3 regions of the Colwellia sp. SU-HH01217 genome follow, and region 1 is predicted to be linked to each of the others. Evidence: predicted binding sites of a transcription regulator. Region 1 holds the regulator's gene; each other region holds the start of a gene.
What was found. Region 1 encodes FliA, which starts transcription of late flagellar genes. Its sites were predicted from a motif close to CTAAAGNTNNNNNNNNNNNNGCCGATA; they were not measured.
Positions count from the first base shown of each region.

Region 1 (6,918 bases):
TCATCTGCTTCAAACGACATTCAATAACTCCCGTTAAAATCCTAAACTGGATAAAAGATCATCAACGTCATCCTGACTATCTACGACATCATCTCTTTTTTGTGAATCAACAATAGGGCCTTCTACAAGATTATCCCCTACTTTAGGTTTAGTTTGCTCTAATGTGTTATCTGCACTAATTCCAAATGCAGTTAACATATTAATAAGGCTATCTTCAACTTCTCTCACTAGCTCAATAACTTTACGTATAACTTGACCTGTTAAGTCTTGAAAATCTTGAGCCATTAACACATCCGTCATTAACGCACGCATGTGTTCTGTTTCTTTATCGGTATGGGTTAATAGTGCATCAATATCAATGCATAAACTTTTAAACTCAGTAAGATCAAGTTTATTGTTCATCAGCTTAGACCAAAGCGGGTTCACTGTTTTAATTTGACTTTGAATCGTATCAACAACAGGGAAAATTGCTTCAACAGCATCCATTGTTTTATTGGCAGCTTCTTCTGTACGTGTAATAACATAATTCAAACGTTCTTTCGCGTCAGGTATATCTGCTGTTGCAAGATCACTGATACGAGAATCGAGTTGAAAATTAGTTAACGAATCATGCAACTGCCGGGTTAATTTACCAATTTCAGCAAATAGCTCAGTATTGATAGGGTTTTGGATTTCAGCAATAAGCTCATCAGCTTTTTCCTGTTCTCCAGACTCTAAAAATTCGACTAGCGATTTAGCCTGTTCCAAAGAAACATGGCAGTTGGGCAAACCATTCATGCAAATCCCTTATTAATAACTTTGATGAAAATAAACGAGAAGATTAACCTAAACGTTCAAAAATCTTATCAAGCTTAGTTTTTAATGTGCCAGCAGTAAACGGTTTAACAATATAACCATTAACACCCGCTTGTGCAGCCATGACTATTTGCTCTTTTTTCGCTTCTGCCGTAATTAACAGTACAGGGATATGGGCTAATTTTGCATCCGCTCGAATAGCTTTTAAAAGATCAATACCTTGCATTCCTGGCATGTTCCAATCTGTAACAACAAAATCGAAATCACCACCTTGAAGCATCGGTAAAGCAGTACTACCATCATCAGCCTCTTGAATGTTTGTAAAACCTAAATCTCGTAACAAGTTTTTCACTATTCGTCTCATGGTTGAAAAGTCATCAACTACAAGTACTTTCATATTTTTATCCAAGGCATCCTCCGGACTAACATTCAAAATTTATTTATTCTTTGCTTGTAACTATGCGTGAAAACGCCAGAATAACAAGCAACTATTGTGATTTATAATATCTTAATTTAAAAAATTTGCACTTAACTTTGCCAAGACTGCATTCTCGCTTTTAATCTATGCATGGCTTGACTATGAATTTGGCTGACTCTGGATTCGCTTACATCTATGACTTGACCAATTTCTCGTAAATTCAATTCTTCATCGTAATATAGCGACAGTACTAAAGCTTCGCGCTCTGGTAAAGTAGAAATACACTCTGACAAGCCTTTTTTAAATGCGTTGTGCTCTATATCTTGGTAAGGATCATCACTAACATTGCTTTCATCATAGTTTAGCCCATTTTCACCACTTGCTAGATCCTCAATGCCAATAATTTTACCAGTACTGACTTCACTTAATATATGATGGTATTCATTTAATGAAATATCAAGTTTTTCAGCAACTTCACTGTCAGTAACATCTCGACCTAACTGCGCTTCTAATTCTTTAATAGCTTGACTGACTAAACGACTATTTTTATGAACAGAGCGAGGTGTCCAGTCACCACGGCGTATTTCATCAAGCATTGCCCCACGAATTCGAATACCAGCAAAAGTTTCAAAGCTTGCTCCTTTGGTTGCATCGAAATTATTGGCGGCTTCAAACAAACCAATCATTCCTGACTGAATAAGGTCATCAACAATGACACTTGCAGGAAGTCTGGCAAGCAAATGATAAGCAATACGTTTAACTAATACCGTATGCTGTTCAAGCAATGCTGTTTTATCAACATGAACATTATAAGCATTTGTTTTTACCACTTTTGCTCCAGTATTTTTATTTTATTAACTGCCTAGGTAATTTATAACGTAAGCAAATATAACTTATTTGTTATCTAATAATTTTTCAATAAAAAACTCTAAATGACCAGATGCTTGGCTAGGAATTGTCCATTTAGTAATTCGGTTAGCTAAATTTTTAAAAGCGATTGAAGCTGGAGAGTCTGGAAATGCTTCAACAATTACTTTTTGTTTACGTACAGATTTTCTTATGTTTTCATCAAATGGAATTACACCAACAAGATCCAAAGCTACGTCTAAAAACCTATCAGTAACTTTGGTAAGTTTGGCAAAAAGTTGTTGGCCTTCTTTAGGGCTTCTCACCATATTGGCGACAACTTTAAATTTATAAACGTCATGATCACGACTTAGCAGCTTCATCAACGCATAACAGTCAGTAATGGATGTTGGTTCATCACAAACAACTAACATGACATCTTGCGCTGCGCGGGTAAAACTTAGCACCATGTCAGAAATACCAGCTGCTGTATCAACAATCAGAATATCAAATTGATTTTGCATATCACTAAAGGCTCGAATTAAACCAACATGTTCCGCTGGTGTTAAATCGACCATGGATTGCGTGCCCGAAGTAGCAGGGATAATGCTAATTCCTGCAGGGCCTTCTATGATAATATCGTCAAGTTCACATTCACCAGACAATACATGAGATAAGTTTCTTTTTACTCTTAACCCTAACATAACATCAACATTTGCTAGGCCTAAATCGGCATCAAGAACAAGTACTTTTTTCCCTAGTTGCGCTAGAGAGATAGCTGTATTCAACGAAACATTGGTTTTACCTACGCCGCCTTTTCCTCCTGAAACAGCAATGACTTTAATTTGTTGTGAGTTTTGCATTTTTCGTAAGCCACTCGCTTGATCTATCATCTATTTTTCTCAATATTTTATTAATATCTTCTCAATTATTATTGTTGAAGAGAAAGCTAATATGAAGTTGCTTATTTACAACATAAGTTAATCTACATCGCTCCTACATGGTTCATTGGTTTGGTATGCACAGGAACATGGTGTGGTGACTGTACTTTAATCGCCATCTTATCAGCAAGCGTAACTAACTTTTCAACATTTGCAACTTTAATGTCTTCAGGAACTCTTTGACCATCAGTAAGATACCCTATTGGCAAACCATTTTGAATCGAAGTTGAAATTATTTCTCCAATACTAACACTCTCATCAAGTTTAGTATAAATACTGCCCGATAATGGTACTTTTTTGAATCGCTCAACATTTTCTTGCATTACGCGTTGCTGGGTATTTGCTGCTAATACTAAATAATTACGTATTTTTACTCGAGTGCTGGTCACTAAAGTGGTTAGATGTTCGGCAAGGCGCATATCACGCTGCCCCATTCCTGCCGTATCAATTAAAACCAGTTTTTTACCTGAAAATTGTTGTAACAAACTGTCTAATTGTTCTGCATCTTTTGCAAGTTTAACCTGACAACCAATAATTTTTCCGTAGGTATTAAGTTGTTCAAAGCCTGCAATTCTAAATGTGTCTGTAGAAATAAGAGCGACTTGATCAGCACCATGAACTTGTGAAAATCTTGCCGCTAATTTAGCGATGGTCGTTGTTTTTCCTACGCCTGTTGGGCCAACTAACGCAACTACACCACCTCGATTAATAATATCATTATTGGTGGTATTTAACTGTTGCGCGACTAATTGTTTAGCGTCTTGCCATGCTTGTGACTCATTACTTTGAGCTGGTAGGTAGCCTGCAATTTGATCGGCAATTTGCTCGGTTAATCCAATAGCCATTAAGCGATTAACAAGCACCGCTCGTTGTGGGTCTTTTTGTGCAAGATCTTGCCACATTAAGCCTGATACTTGATGCTCTAACAATTGACGAATAGACGCCATTTCTTTTTGCATTAATTGAAATTCATCAGTGGAAACAGTCGCTTGATTACTTGCTGTTGATGCTGATGCTACAGCAGCGGTAGAAAAGCCATTATCATCAACTCCTTGCTCATCTGTTTGCTCTAATCGTTGAGTAAATCGCTTGAATTGTTGTTCAATATTTTCGCTAGCAGGGTCTACAGCCTCTTTCTTAGGTGCTGGTTTTTGTTGTACTTGTCGATTTAATAATGCTGACAAACTGTCCGCAGGCGCAGAGGTTGAGTCATTTTCCTGTGTATTATTAACTTGCTGTGTATTATTAGCATGGGTGTCAATACTGTGCCCCGAGTTTGTTGCTGGAACGCTACCTAAAGTAACAACATCATTTTTCATTCCGTTAACATCACGTTGATTATTAGGCGCACTTGGCACGGTATTAGGCTGTTCGCTTGATTTAGGCTGAGCAGGTGCTGCTTGCGAATAGTCAATTGCAGCCATGAGTTCGACCCCTTCAGCAATTTTTTTATTTGACATAATTACCGCTTCTACGCCTAACTCTTCTTTTATTTGAGCAAGCGCTGTTCGCATATCTTTGGCTACAAAACGTCTTATTTTCATCACAACCTCTACTTTTAAATGCTTACTGCAAATTGATTACTCAGCTTAGTTAAGCTTGAGCTAACTTTACTAAGCTATATTTACTGCCCTATAGCACTAACAATTTTAATTTGTTTATCGTCTGGAATTTCTTGATACGAAATCACTCGCAAACCAGGAATTGTGTACTTAACAAATTTAGCAAGCACAGTTCTTAATATTCCTGATGTTAGCAATATAGGCGCATCTCCCGCCATTTCTTGCTGTTGAGCTCCCTCTGTTAGCGATTTCTGTAACCTTTCAGCTAATCCAGGTTCAATACCTGCGCCATCATCACCAGCCATTTGCATTGACTGGTGCAACATCTGTTCCAACTCAGGCGCCAATGTTATGACAGGTATTTCTACTTCGGGTCCAACTAAGTCTTGAATAATAAATTTACGTAGCGAAATTCTAACGGCAGCAGTTAAGATGTCAGTATCTTGACTCTTAGGTCCATACTCTACTAACGTTTGAATAATACTGCGCATATCTCTAACAGCGACGCCCTCATTCATTAAGTTTTGCAATACTTTTACTACAGTGCCTAACGTTAGGATGTCAGGAATTAATCCTTCAACTAATTTAGGGTGATTTTTCGCTAACATATCAATTAAGTTTTGTACTTCTTCATGGCCTAATAACTGCGCAGCATTATTCGTTAAAATTTGACTTAAGTGCGTCGCCAAAACCGTTGCAGCATCAACAACGGTATAACCTAATGTTTGAGCATGCTCTCTTTGACTTTGATTAATCCATACCGCATCTAAGCCAAAGGCAGGATCTTTTGTGATCGCTCCATCAAGCTTGCCATACACTTGCCCGGGGTTAATAGCCAACTCGTGATCATGCTTAATTTCAGCGCTGCCAATAGTAACGCCCATTAATGATATTTGATAACAGTTGGGGTCAAGATCTAAATTATCTCGAATATGAACTGCTGGCACTAAAAATCCAAACTCTTGAGAAAGCTTTTTACGGACACCTTTTATACGACTTAAAAGCTCCCCGCCTTGTGCTTTGTCAACTAAAGGGATTAAGCGATAACCAATTTCTAAACCAATAATATCAACGTGATTAACATCATCCCAACCAAGTTCTTTAACTTCGGCTTCTTGTTTTTGGTTTTCTACTTGAGTCAATTGTTGTGCTTCAATATGTTCTTGAGCTTTTGCTTTTTTACGTTTTTCACCAAAAAATGCGCCCAAGGCAATCACAGAGGCAAAAAATAAAAATGCAAAATGCGGCATCCCCGGCACAATGCCCATAATAAACATGAGTCCTGCGGCGGCATAAAGAGATTTTTCTTGTCCAAGCTGAGAGCTAACCTGTTGTCCCATGTCTTCAGAAGTATTTTGTCGGGTCACTGCAATAGCTGTTGCAACTGAAAGCAATAGTCCTGGCACCTGAGCAACAAGTCCATCACCAATCGTTAATACCGTATAAATTTCAACTGCGTCATCAAAAGATAAGTCATGTTGAACCATCCCAATAACTAGTCCACCAACAAGGTTGATAAACAAAATTAATATACCGGCAATAGCATCACCTTTTACAAACTTACTCGCACCATCCATTGAGCCATAAAAGTCAGCTTCGGTGGTAACTTCGATACGCCTTTCTCTGGCTTGCTCTTGGTTAATAAAACCTGCATTTAAATCTGCATCTATCGCCATTTGTTTCCCTGGCATCGCATCTAAGGTAAATCGAGCAGTTACTTCAGCTATGCGTCCAGCACCTTTGGTGATTACTACAAAATTGATGATAATTAAAATCAAGAAAACAACCAAACCAACCGCATAATTACCACCAATAACCACAGAGCCGAAAGCTTCTATTACTTTACCTGCGGAATCTGGCCCTAAATGACCTTCAAGTAGTACTATACGAGTACTCGCCACATTAAGTGCTAATCGTAAAATAGTAGCGATAAGTAACACGGCAGGAAAAGAGCCAAAATCTAACGGCTTTAACGTGTAAACAGTAATTAGCAGAACCACTAAAGACAAAGCGATGTTAAATGAGAATAGAACATCTAATAAAAGTGGTGTTAATGGCAGGATAACCATACCTAGTGCAGCCATTACCACTAATGGCGTACCTAATCCGGCTAGGTGCTTTAATTTATTTTTATCAAATTTATTTAAATAAGCTGTTAGTTGCATTGATACTTCATGATGGCTTTTTGACACTTATCAGTGAAAAAGCAATAAATAGACCACAACTAAAAATTAACTAAATTGTTTAGAGAAGTTCACTGGTTGAGTTTGCTCTTGCTGATTATTTAAGTCGTCAAACCTGACAGAGATTTCACTATATTTTCACACAATGAATACAAGACGAATCAAAACAAGTA
Region 1 covers NZ_BAAJLX010000002.1:103,928-110,845, forward strand. Annotated here, with positions in the region: gene AC27G3_RS03575 (chemotaxis protein CheA) at 1-20, opposite strand, end outside; gene AC27G3_RS03580 (protein phosphatase CheZ) at 34-777, opposite strand; gene cheY (chemotaxis response regulator CheY) at 821-1,204, opposite strand; gene AC27G3_RS03590 (RNA polymerase sigma factor FliA) at 1,324-2,043, opposite strand; gene AC27G3_RS03595 (MinD/ParA family protein) at 2,107-2,952, opposite strand; gene flhF (flagellar biosynthesis GTPase FlhF) at 3,045-4,544, opposite strand; gene flhA (flagellar biosynthesis protein FlhA) at 4,625-6,727, opposite strand.

Region 2 (6,918 bases), on a different contig from region 1:
GCAGCCGATTCAATTACGGTAGCTGTCAGCCTTTTCATCGGAGCAGTTATAGCTCCTTTCTTTGGGAAAAAAGATGATAGTGAAAATGAATCTACAGAAGTTAAAACATTATACGTAGGTAATTTGCCTTACCGAGCAAATGAATCATCAGTCCGTGAATTATTTTCTCAACACGGTAACGTACATTCAGTTAGATTAATGAAAGACAAGCATACGGGTAAACGACGCGGTTTTGGTTTTGTTGAAATGTCAGCGAGTGATGCCGACGGTGCCGTATCTTCACTTAATGATACGGAGTTCCAGCAACGAACACTTAAAGTGCGCGAAGCCAAAGATAGACCAGAAAGAGTGGTTGAAGATATCTAATTTTATATCACGACTAAAAATGGCCACTAATTATGTGGCCATTTTTTTGTTAGTTATACTTTTTATTAAATCAATTTAGTCATAAATTGATTGAAACGTTCCTGTTGATCATCACTTTTACCAAATTCAGCATTAAAAACTGACTGCATAAGTTGGTTAAGTTGCTCTTGGTCAAACTTATTATTGCTTTCTAGTACTTCATCAGCTGCTTTCTTTAATTCCTTAAATTGGTCAACAAAATCTATAATAGGCGCTAGTTGAGCTTTCAATTGTTCAAGAGCGCTCTCCTGATAGTTGGCAACTTCTGTATATGACTGAGTCGCGATACTCGTTTGTTGTTGTAAATCTAAACTAATACTAGAAAGTTGTTGATCATCAAAGCCAAGTTGTAATACCTGTTGATATGCTTTTTCGATATCCCCATTAAAAAAATCTTTTTGAAGTTTGTTCACGTCTTCAATCAACGCTCCTATTGCTGCTTTTTCCTCTTCATTGAGATCACCTTCAATGGTGTAAGAAAAGTTCACCTCTCTATAATAGGTAGATGCTGATTGATACTCAGCCTTTATCGCGTTGTTATTTATAGTCTCTGAATATCTCTCGCCATATACTTGTGAACGGTTATCGTTGAATGAAATATTAACTTTATCCCCTTCTGCCGTTGTAATAGTTAAATCACTACTTTTTGAGTAAGACGATGATAACTTATTGCTCGTTTGTGAAACGGCTTCAAGTGTTACTGTATCTTCATGGTTTTCTGATAATTCAGAATCGCTATATTGTGTTGCTAACTTATCTAATCCCTTAGTAATTAAGTCACGACTTTTTTCAATGCCTGTTGTTAATTCATCTGTTAACAAACTTAAACCTTCTAATTCTTCTAACGCCTCATCAACCCCTTGATTAGCGCCAGAGCGTGCTTGTAATAACATTTCTTCTAATTCTTTATCGCTGGCACCACTTTCTTTCGCTGCTTGCATTCCTGCACTAACAAAGTTGGTTACCGTTTGTGCCACTTTCTCAAAATCAAAAATACTCGATTGCGTTGTTTCAGCTTGAGGGGTTTTTACTTTGCTATCAAAAGGATTATTTAGTTGGCGATCTGCAAAATATTCAGATGAAGAGAATTTTGACGATACCGACTGAAAAACCACTTTCATCCCTAATGCGCCATGATTAGTAACTGAAAAATGATAGTTGTCTGTAGCATTTTTCTTTATCTTCGTTTGGTCGAGCGACTGCTCTTCTTCAGCTAAGCTATTATTTTTATGATTAATAAAGGGGATGCCTGCTATGAGGTTATCAATTTTATTCATAATGTTACTCAATAGTGAAGATGATGTTGTCGTGCAATTTTATCGGTTTTTTACGTTAAAACTTTAGGTTTGTTTGAAAATTTCAATAGAACAATCGGCATTCGCTTATTGGTTCATTTATACTTGTACCAGTTAATAGTAGACAAAATATAATCTAACGCTACAATCGGCGCAATTTCTCTCTTCTTTTAATGGGCACATTAAAGAATAGCAACTAATAAAAGGCATAATAGATGTTCAGTCATATTCATCCAGATAATTACGATCAACAACTTGCAGAAAAAAACAGCGCGATACGTGCGATGTTTGTCGATTTTAATTTGCCTAAATTCAGTGTGTTTTCTTCTGAGCCTTTAAATTATCGTCAACGAGCTGAGTTTAGAGTATGGCATGAAGGTGATGATCTTTATTACATTATGTTTAACAGTGAAACAAAACAAAAGTTTCGCGTTGATAACTTTCCGGTTGCTAGTCTGTTGATCAACCAAGCAATGACTGGATTAATACAGTCGATTAAAGATAATGAAATTTTAAGACGAAAATTATTTCAAGTAGACTTTCTCTCTACACTAAGTGGTGAGTTACTTATCAGCTTGTTGTATCACAAACCTCTAGAAGAAGATTGGGAAGTAGAAGCGGTCAAACTTAAAGATAGCCTTTCAACAATAGCGCCCGTTGATATTATTGGTCGCGCTAAAAAGCAAAAAGTTATCATTGATAAAGACTATGTTATGGAAACCTTGACTGTTGCAAATAAAAGTTATGTTTACCAACAAGTAGAAAATAGCTTTACCCAGCCTAACGCTAAAGTTAATGAGCAAATGTTACTATGGGCACAACACGCAACAGCTAATGCTCAAGGTGATTTAATTGAACTCTATTGTGGGAACGGTAACTTTAGTATTGCACTTGCCCATAATTTTGATCGTGTATTGGGCACTGAAATTTCAAAAACCTCAGTTAAATCTGCGCAAGTTAACATTAAAGCGAACGATATAAACAATATTGATATTGTCCGTATGTCGAGTGAAGAATTTAGCCAAGCCATGAATGGTGAGCGCAAATTTAGACGACTGGAAGGGTTTGATTTAACGGCTTATAATTACGATACCGTGTTAGTTGATCCACCTAGAGCAGGCTTAGATCCTGACAGTGTTGAACTGGTTAGTCGCTTTCAGCGTATTATTTATGTTTCTTGTAATCCTGAAACATTGAAAGAAAATTTAACTCAATTATGTAAAACGCATACCATTGAAGAATTTGCTCTTTTTGACCAGTTCCCTTACACCCACCATGTTGAGACAGGTGTTGTACTATCAAGAAAGAAATAAACAAAGCAATGCATTAGTAATAAGCGCTAGCCTTTAGCGCTCATTGCCAAGGCACCACGCGCTAAGATTCGCAATTGCAATATAGTACGCTTAGCCAAATCATCTCGTTCTTTTTTGTCAACATCCAAGGCGTCAGCACCTGCACTAAAAACAATAACAACGGCAGCATTTGCTTGTAAATAAGCAACTTCAGCAGTTAATTTATTGGCATGTTGTAAGTAATCACATAACTCTAAAGTAAAGTATCGAATTTCTCTGCCCACAGCAAAACGAAAAGCAGAAGAGGTGCCAGAGCGTTCTCGCAACAACAACCTAAAAATATTACCGTTGTTTTCTAAAAACTCCATAAAGGTCAAGACAGAAATCTTAACAACCGAGCCCCCTTTTTCAATACGCTGTCTGGCCTGGCGCATTAATTGACGCAATGTTAAACCGGCTTCATCAACTAACGTTAAACCCAACTCATCCATATCACTGAAATGGCGATAAAAAGAAGTAGGCGCTAGACCGGCTTCTTTGGCAACCTCTCGTAAACTCAAACTAGAAAAACTACGTTCAGCACTTAACTGCCCAAGTGCTGCATCAATAATTTGTCTTCGAGTTTTTTCTTTTTGCTGTGCGCGAATCCCACTCATCGGTAGACCAATTTAGTTGTCATAATAATTTAATATAATACTGAAATATCTAGCCATTGTCAGTTTTCATCATTGGTTAGGCAGTAATTAGCGATAAATTAAACAATATTATTTTCATTCATGCCTTGACTGGTCTGATATGTAATATAAACTAGAGTACACTTGTACGCTGAAATTTATCGGCTCAACCATTTATCGGATAAAACATGAAGAAACCCAAATTTATTTGGCTAAATGTTAGCTTTTTCTTAATTACCTTTCTTGTCGCTACCATTGGTGTACCTTATTGGGCATTTACACATGGCTTTGATACCAGCACTTTAGTTTTCGCACTCATTTGTTTTATCTATTGTGGCATGTCTATTACCGCGGGTTATCATCGTTTATGGTCACATAAAACTTACCAAGCACACTGGAGTTTGCGTTTTATTTTTGCCTTAGGTGGAGCTTTTGCATTGCAAAACAGTATTCTTCATTGGTGTTCAGACCATCGTATCCACCACAAACATGTCGATAATAACGATGTTGATCCTTATTCCGCTAAAATGGGATTTTGGTATTCTCATATTGGTTGGATGCTGAGAGAATATCAAGCACACAGATACAGTGATTATAATAACGTAAGGGATATACAAAAAGATCCTATTGTTATGTGGCAGCATAAATATTACCTACCGCTAGTGATTTTATTAAATGTAGGTATTCCATTAGTATTTGGCATTTTCACTGGCGATATCATTGGCAGTTTATTATTAGTCGGCTTTTTAAGATTAGTGCTAAGCCACCATACGACTTTCTTTATTAATTCATTAGCTCATGTGTGGGGTAAGCAAACCTATACCGATAAAAATACCGCAAGAGATAATGGTTTTCTGGCATTTTTAACATTTGGCGAAGGCTATCATAACTTTCACCACATCTTTGAAAATGATTATCGTAATGGCATACGTTGGTGGCAATTTGATCCAACGAAATGGTTAATCAAAGGTTGTGAGTATTTAAAGCTAACCTCTAAATTACGAGTTAGCCCTGAAGATCGCATCGCTAAAACTAAGCTGGCGATGGCCTTAAAGCATAGCCAGAAAAAATTACAGTCTCATCCTGATGCCGAAAAGTTATTAGAGCGCCTTCAAGTCGAATACGATGATTTAGTGAATAAGTTAAATGATTATTACGCTGCACGTAAAAAAGTATTTGCATTGAAAAAACAAAAAATTGTTAATGACGTGGAAAATTCTGAGTTGATGAAGCAATACCACGAATTAAAAGAACGCTTGGCTGAGCAACAACGTAACTGGCAGTTACTCACGACTAAATTAGCCTAACGTACATCGGTTAACAGTGTTAACACTAACAAAGCACTATCTAATACTAATTAGCTAGTTACCTTCCCCTCAAATCCTGTTAATATTTTTATAATTAACAGGATTTGAGGAACTTTCCTTGGCAAAACAAAGTACAAACTCATCTAAGAAAACCAAAACCCAAAAATACGACTACGACGTTATCATTATAGGTACTGGACCTGGTGGCGAAGGAGCGGCTATGAACCTTGCCAAGCAAGATAAAAAAGTCGCCATTATCGAGCGTTATCATAATGTAGGTGGTGGTTGTACGCATTGGGGAACTATACCTTCAAAAGCCTTACGTCAATCAGTGAGTCGGTTAATTGAATTTAATTCTAACCCTTTATTTAACCAAGGTGACAGCCCTAAGCACCTTACTTTTCAAGATATTTTAAGTCATGCATCTGCTGTCATCCGCAAGCAAGTTCAATTGAGAAGTGGTTTTTATAAACGCAATCAAGTTCAGCATATTTTCGGTGAAGCCTCATTTGTTGATGCGCACACCATTCGAATATTAAGAAAAGACAGTTCTGTTGAACAAATTAGCGCTGAAAAAATTATTATTGCTACTGGCTCACGTCCATACCAACCTGATGATTTAGACTTTAATCACCCTAGAGTTTACGACTCTGACAGTATTTTATCCCTTAAACACGCACCTCGACATGTCATTATTTATGGCGCAGGGGTTATTGGTAGTGAATATGCATCTATCTTTAGAGGTTTAGGAGTCAAAGTTGATTTGGTCAATACACGAGATCGCCTGCTCTCATTTTTAGATGATGAAATGTCAGATTCTTTAAGTTATCACTTGTGGAATAATGGCGTGGTTATTCGCCATGGTGAACAAATTGAAAGCGTTGATGCGTCAGATGATGCTGTCGTTGTTAATTTAGAGTCTGGTAAAAAAATGCGTGCAGACTGTTTACTATTTGCTAACGGTCGTACGGGTAATACTGCCGATTTAGATTTACCAGCTGCTGGACTTACCGCTGATGGTAGAGGACAAATTGCCGTTAATGAAAGCTACCAAACTAACGTTGAAAATATTTATGCCGTTGGTGACGTTATTGGTTATCCAAGCTTAGCAAGTGCGGCGTTCGATCAAGGGCGTATTGCCGCTATATCAATGTACCATACAGATAAAAATGCACGATTAACTGTGGATATTCCGACCGGTATTTACACTATTCCTGAAATTAGTTCGGTGGGTAAAACTGAACAAGAACTGACCGAAGCTAAAGTGCCATACGAAGTCGGCCGTGCACAGTTTAAACACTTAGCCAGAGCGCAAATATCAAATAACTTAGTGGGTTCTTTAAAAATTCTTTTTCATCGAGAAACCAAAGAAATTTTAGGTATACATTGTTTTGGTGAAAATGCGGCTGAAATTATCCACATTGGTCAGGCAATTATGCAACAAAAAAATGGCGGCAACACCATTGAATATTTTGTTGAAACCACCTTTAACTACCCAACGATGGCAGAAGCCTTTCGTGTAGCAGCATTAAATGGATTAAATAGACTTTTTTAATCCACTATAAAAAGAGAGTAGCATGAAAAAAGCACCATTGTTCATCACAGCAGTAACGAGCCTATTACTGAGCCTATCTGCTTTCTCTGAAGAGGTGTATAGCGTTTATTTAGTCCGACATGCTGAAAAGCAAAAAGTGGATGCGAAAGAAAAAGATCCTGCGTTAACAAACTGTGGGCGATTTCGTGCAAGTCAAATAGCAGATATTTTATCAGACGTTAAACTATCTGCTATTTACAGCACTAAATATCAACGCACCATGGCAACAGCACAACCAACTTCACTACAAAAGAATATTCCGATAAAAAATTATTCGGGTGGAGATTTAGACCAACTAGCGCTGAGTTTAAAGCAACTAAAACAAAACGCGCTTGTCATTGGTCACAGTAA
Region 2 covers NZ_BAAJLX010000009.1:395-7,312, forward strand. Annotated here, with positions in the region: gene AC27G3_RS11795 (RNA recognition motif domain-containing protein) at 1-366, shown strand, start outside; gene AC27G3_RS11800 (DUF5610 domain-containing protein) at 432-1,682, opposite strand; gene trmA (tRNA (uridine(54)-C5)-methyltransferase TrmA) at 1,916-3,013, shown strand; gene fabR (HTH-type transcriptional repressor FabR) at 3,040-3,648, opposite strand; gene AC27G3_RS11815 (acyl-CoA desaturase) at 3,855-4,973, shown strand; gene sthA (Si-specific NAD(P)(+) transhydrogenase) at 5,092-6,528, shown strand; gene AC27G3_RS11825 (SixA phosphatase family protein) at 6,551-6,918, shown strand, end outside.
Region 2: AC27G3_RS11800 (DUF5610 domain-containing protein) is a predicted target of FliA. The motif match lies at 1,723-1,749, and genes of this name have one in related genera.

Region 3 (6,918 bases), on a different contig from region 1:
AGCGTCAATTAAAACCGACACCATTAGTAATGCCTGAGCAATACCAAGAACAAGTTAGTGAGTACTTATTAAGTGATAGTAGTGAGCAACTCAAGTCACAGGGGCAAAGTAAATTTATATTCTGCCCAGAAATGCTTTATGGTTTAGATAACCAAGAACAACTGTGGACAGACTTTGATCCTCGTGTCGATTTCTTAATTAATTTACTTAACGACCTCAATCGAGAAAAGGTATTGGTTATTTGTGCTCACGCACAAACTGCCATAGATTTAGAAAACGCTCTGCGCGTTCGAGAAGGCATACGTGCCGCTGTTTTCCATGAAGGCTTATCAATATTTGAACGCGATAAAGCCGCAGCTTACTTTGCTCAAGATGAAGACAGTGCTCAATTATTATTATGTTCTGAGATCGGCAGTGAGGGCAGAAACTTCCAATTTGCTCATCATTTAGTGTTGTTTGACTTACCTAGCAATCCCGACTTACTTGAACAGCGTATTGGTCGCCTAGATCGAATTGGTCAAACCGAAGTGATACAGCTACATGTCCCTTATTTTGAAGACTCTGCACAAGAGTTATTATTTAACTGGTACCAACAAGGTTTAAATGCTTTTGAGCATACTTGTATTACAGGGCGCGTAATCTTTGATAATTTTGGTGAGAATATTTTCGATTTAGCGCTTACAGCGCAATGGCAGTCTGAAGCTGCAACGACACTCATTGAAGATAGCCATGCTAAGCATCTTGCTATTAAAGCAGAGCTGGAGTCGGGCCGTGATAAATTACTCGAGCTTAATTCTTCAGGTCAAGGCAGAGCACATGAGCTGGTAGAAAAGATAGCCCGCTCTGATCGTCAATTTGACTTGCCACAATTTATGTTTCAAGTATTCGATGTCTTTGGTGTACAACAAGATGACAAAGCCGATAATGCCTTAGCGCTTAATCAAACTGAGCACATGCTTAATTCGAATTTTCCTTGTTTACCAGAAGACGGAACAACTATCACCTTTGATCGTGAAACCGCGCTGCAAAACGAAAACTATCAGTTAATTACTTGGGACCACCCTATGGTTCGTGGTGTTATCGATTTACTCCTCAGTGACGACATTGGTAATGCCAGTATTGGTATTTTAAAGAATCCTGCCTTGCCTGTCGGGACATTTTTCTTAGAGTGTTTATTTACTTTAGAAGCAACAGCGCCAGCCCATTTACAACTAGGGCGCTACTTACCCACTACACCAGTTAGAATATTAGTGGATAAGTCAGGGATAAATTTAGCCGATAAAGTATCTGAACAAGTGCTCGATAGCCAACTTACACCAGTGAAAAAACAAGTGGCTTTGCAATTGGTTAAAGCGCTAAAAAATCAAGTACCTGCTTTAGTGGCGAAAGCAGAAACACATGCAGACAAACAAGTTGCGGATATTCAAACTAAAGCACTTGCCAATATGCACACAACTTTAGATGAAGAGTACGATCGTTTAACTGCATTAGCTGCAATTAACCCAAGCGTTCGTCAAGAAGAGTTAGACTTTATCAAAATACAGCAAGATGAATTAAGCAGTTATATTGATAAAGCTCAACTTAAGTTTGAAGCCGTGCGTATGATTGTTGTTAGTAATCAGTAGTTATTATTCATTCAACATTATAATACGCTAAACAGGAACCTATAAATGGCAGCAAATCCAGACTTTGTTTACCAACCCCCAATGTCGCCTTATCTTGATATTATTTATCAAGATAACGACATAGTGGTACTTAATAAAGGTAGCGGCTTGTTATCGGTTCCTGGTCGATTACCAGAACATCAAGATTGCTTGCAAAATAGAGTCAGCCGCGTGTTGCCCAGTGCTACAGTCGTACATCGGCTTGATATGGCAACTTCGGGCATTATTTTAATGGCGCTAAACAAACCAGCTCATGTTGCTATTAGCCAACAATTTGAAAAACGGCTGACATCAAAAAGTTATATTGCCCGTGTATTTGGCGAAGTTACAAACGAAAACGGCAGTGTCGATTTACCGCTTATTTGTGATTGGCCTAACCGCCCTAAACAAAAAGTAGATCACGAACAAGGAAAAAAATCGTTAACTCATTATCGGGTTATTAGCACTGACAATGTTAATGGCAATAGCTCGACACTTGTTGAATTAACTCCTATTACCGGTCGCTCTCACCAACTACGCGTACATATGCTCGCCATAGGACACCCTATTTTAGGTGATCGATTATATGCTCATGATAAAGCGCTTGCCATGAGTAACCGATTACAACTTCACGCTCAAATGTTAAAGGTTAAACACCCTGTTAGCGGTGAAAATCTCGAATTTATTGCTAACTGTCCATTTTAATCACTCTCTTTCTAACAAACACTAAAATGGTTTTGCTATAAACCTATAGAAAAGAGTATATTGGTCGATAAACTGTATTGAAAGCTGTCAGCTAATTTTTCATTTGTTTTATACTCATACGGAGTTCAAGTTGTCACGATTTTATCTATTAATTATCAGCGTATGTTTATCTACAAACTTCTATGCATTCTCTATTGCTGCGCAAGAGCAAGCTACTGCACAAGAACAAACAGCATCAAGCGATGAAACAAAAAGTATTAAAGAAAACACAAATACCGATAAAACAGACAACGCCGCTGAAAGCTCTACAGAAAAGCGAGTTATTCCTGCCCCAGTTTCCTTAAATGAGCAACAAACGTCAGATATTAATCATTACCTTACATCGAGTGAAATTAAGCCGTTACTAGCTGGCCCAAATGATTTTATCACCTTAATAAAAGAAAGCACTGCTGCCAATACTAAAGGAGTAGCTATTCTACTCGCCGATTGGCAACAAACAGCAACAAACCCAAAAGGGTTAAACTTTTTGAGAAATAGTATGCCTAAACAAGGCTGGACCACTATTTCAATTCAACCGCCGAGTAAACCTGATAATTATCCGTCTCAAGCATTAAAAAAATCAGACCGACAAGCAGAGAATCTAAAAACCATCACCGATTATCAGTCACAACTGAGCGCTATTATCGAAACAGTGATGGAAAAAGCCCATGAATACCCAGGTATTTTTATTGTTATTGCTCAAGGAAGCCATGGAGCAATTTTAACTGACTTATATCAACTGGGTAAAAATCCACCGCCTAATGCATTGATATTATTAAGTAGTTATATGTATAGCGAAGAAGAAAATGAACATTTTGCCACCTCTATCGCGCAAAGTAGCTTTCCCGTATTAGACTTGTACTTAACACGAGATCACTCTTTGGCGACTAAAAGTGCAATATTGCGTTTATCAAAAACTAAACAAACAATGAAAGCGTTTTATCGTCAACGCCAACTCACTAATTTATCAAGTAGTTACTATCCCCAAGAATCTTTGAAAATAGCGATTAAAGGGTGGCTCACCTCTATTGGTTGGTAACAATATCTTATCGAAATAGCCAATATCTTAACTGATTGTTAGCGATTTTTAGCGATCAAGTCGTACGCTGCTTGAATATCTTGTGTTTTTTGCTTGGCTGCTTCCATCATCTCAGGTGGCAGTCCCTTAGCGACTAGTTTATCAGGGTGATGTTGCGACATTAACTTTTTATATGCTTTTTTAATGTCTTTAAGATCAGATGTTTCACTGACACCTAATACTGCATAAGCACTGGCAAGTTGTTGAGGCCCTGCTCCCTGTCGACTGCCCTGTTGACCTTGATAGCTTCCTTGACTGCCGCCTTGATGAAACGCGGCGCCTGCGATAATCATTTCAAGTAACTTATCAAGCTCTCTTGTTGAGAAACCTAACTGTTTAGCAATTTTATGCAGCACACTTCTTTCTGCTGAATCTAATTCTCCATCAGAAAATGCAACTTGAATTTGTATTTCTAAAAACATCAATAAAAGATCTTGGCGGCGACCACAAGCGCTCTTAAATTTTCTTAACCGTTCATCAATAGGAAAACCCGAAGACTTCCCTTCACGAAATGCATCTTGCGCTTGTTGCCTCATACCACCCGTCAAGCCCATTTTATCCATATAAGCTGTCGCAAAAGCAATTTCATGTTTACTAACATGCCCATTAGCCTTAGCAATATGCCCCATCACAGAAAAAGTGGTATAAAAAAATACAGCTTGACGCGTAACGTCATCCTCTTTATTCGGCGAAAAGCCATCAAAGTCGATTCGACGTCCTTTATCGAACATATGTCCGACCCAAACTCCTAATAAAGCGCCCAATAAATTTTTACTTAACATTAAGCCAAATAAAAAACCAAAGACTTTACCCCAAATATGCATACGTTCAAAAATTCCTAATCTACTGTTTATCTATTGCATTTAACTGCGCTAAACGCTCTGGAGTGCCTACATCTGTCCAAGATCCTGATAAAACACTTGCTGATATTAAATGTTTGTTTGCCGCTTCTCTTAATAAAGGAGCTAAAGGCAATGCTGTTTCGCTCCCTTGACTTGGTATTGTTTGCTGTTCAAAATGTTGCGGCTGAAAAAACTCAGGTTTAAATATAGCAATTCCGCTGTAAGTATAACTTTGTTGAACGGTTAATTCGTTACCGTTTTTTGCTAAATTTTGTAACAAACCGTCTTTAATAGCAAAGTCCCCTTTGGTGTTATGACTAGGATTGTTAACCAACCATAAATGGGCAAAACCATCTGATGATAACGAAGGAATATCTTTAAAGTTATAATCTGTAAATACATCACCATTAACTACTAAGAAAGGCTTATCGCCCAATAATGGCAGTGCATTAATAATACCTCCGGCAGTTTCAAGTGCGTGTTGCTCTTTACTGTAGGTAATATTAACTTGCCATTGACTTCCATCTTTTAAGTAATCCACAAGTTGCTGACCACACCAAGCATGGTTAATTACAATATCTTTAATGCCTGCTTTAGCTAGCGCTTTAATATGGTATTCAATAAGCGCGATGCCATTAATTTTTAATAAAGGTTTAGGGCAGTTATCAGTAAGAGGTTTCATACGTGCCCCTCGTCCAGCCGCCAATATCATTGCTTTCATTTATTTGTTACTTCTTGATTGGTTTATCGTCATGGCAACTTGGTTGTTCGTGCAGTTTATTCATTGCCGGTTGTACTTTCTCTGTGATGAGTTGATGTATAAACCGTAATGCTGGATAGCGACTACTAATTTTTTCAATATAAGAAAGTGTCAAAGGCACATCTTTTAAATAGCCTTCTTTATTATCTCGATAATACAAACGACAAAAAATACCACTTGCCTTGAGATGACGCTGTAGGCCCATAAAATCAAACCACTTATTCCACTGCTCGTCTGAAACGTTTGTCAGCGAATACTGTGTTTCCATCAATCGACAAAATGATGTAAATAATGATGTCACCATTTCGTCGGAATAGCGCACATAACAATCACGTAATAAAGAAACAATGTCGTAAGTGATCGGGCCTGTAACCGCATCTTGAAAATCAATCACACCCAACTGTTGATCTTCGAGTATCATGATATTTCGACTATGATAATCTCGATGCATGGTTACCTGTGGTTGTTCTAGGGCACTATCGACGAGTAACGAAAAACATGATTCAAGTTGACGTTGATCATTAGCCGTTAATTTTATATTTAAATGCTTACTTAACAACCAATCAGTAAATATTGATAATTCAAGTTGAATAAAAGCGCGATCATAGATAGGCAGTTTATAATCATTCGTTGGGAGAATTTTCGTTGCAGCAATACTTGGGAGCATGTTAATCGCTTTAATATAAAAGCTTTTAACGAGTGCACTTTCTTTTTCTGTTTTGACTAAATCTGCTAATAAATAATCACCAAAATCTGAAAGGCAGAAAAAACCTTGTGTTAAATCGCAATCGATTATTTGAGGTACACATATATTTTGCGAAGCTAAGCTTTGTTGTAAAGCGACAAAAGCATCATTATTTGATAATGATTGTGGTGCATCTACCGCGATAAAAGACACACCACCATGATGAAAACGATAATATTGACGGAAGCCAGCGTCCCCTGTCATAGATGATAATTGAATAGATGAACAGCCATCTTTAGGCGATAAAACAGTAGCTAACCAATGCTTTAATGACAAGTATCTTGATTCTGATAACAAAGTAACAACCTTTTTATGAAAAAACCCACTTAAAAAATAAATAAAGGCATTAGCGGGATAGCAAAAATTGCTATATCATAGCGATGTTTGACAATAAAATATGTTTTTCATCACTTTTTACTGTTTTTTTATTAGTAAGCCAAGGTTAACAAATAAAAAGCACTTACGACTAATACTTTTCGGACACTACATGTTTTCACGTTTTAAATTAACTTTTATTACTTATTGTCTTTGTTTTTCAAGTTTGCACTCTGTTGCCGCCCAAGCTAATAAAACTGTTTCCAATATAGATAAAGAAAATACGAATACACCGGCTCTTATACAGCAATGTCCTATTGCTCAATTTAGCAAAATAGGCAGCGAACTACCGACGGTGCTCGATGATAGTATTCAAATCGAGTCGATATCCTCTTCTATTTTACAAGACCAAATTGCTAACTTTAGCGGTGATGTTACCTTAGTCAATAAAGATCACGCTATACTAGCTGACAAGCTTTTGTTCAATCGTCAAACCTTGGCTTTGCTTGCTCAAGGCAATATTCAATACCAAAATAATGGTATTAATGTGTTTGCTAGTGAATTAAATATTAGCGACAGTTCACAAAAAACTACCCTAAACGATGCGTCTTATCAATTATATAATAATCCTGGCCACGGCAGTGCTTCAGAGTTGTCGATAGGTTTAGATGGTACTTTATCTTTACTCGATTCAACATATACCACTTGTTTAGGAGACGTACCTGATTGGCAGTTAGTTGCTAGCGAAATTACGATTTCCACCCAAGAAAATATTGGCAGAATTTACCACG
Region 3 covers NZ_BAAJLX010000010.1:71,236-78,153, reverse strand. Annotated here, with positions in the region: gene rapA (RNA polymerase-associated protein RapA) at 1-1,625, shown strand, start outside; gene AC27G3_RS12890 (pseudouridine synthase) at 1,671-2,348, shown strand; gene AC27G3_RS12885 (DUF3530 family protein) at 2,479-3,426, shown strand; gene djlA (co-chaperone DjlA) at 3,465-4,289, opposite strand; gene murU (N-acetylmuramate alpha-1-phosphate uridylyltransferase MurU) at 4,309-5,028, opposite strand; gene AC27G3_RS12870 (aminoglycoside phosphotransferase family protein) at 5,036-6,109, opposite strand; gene AC27G3_RS12865 (LPS-assembly protein LptD) at 6,300-6,918, shown strand, end outside.
Region 3: AC27G3_RS12885 (DUF3530 family protein) is a predicted target of FliA. The motif match lies at 2,392-2,418, and genes of this name have one in related genera.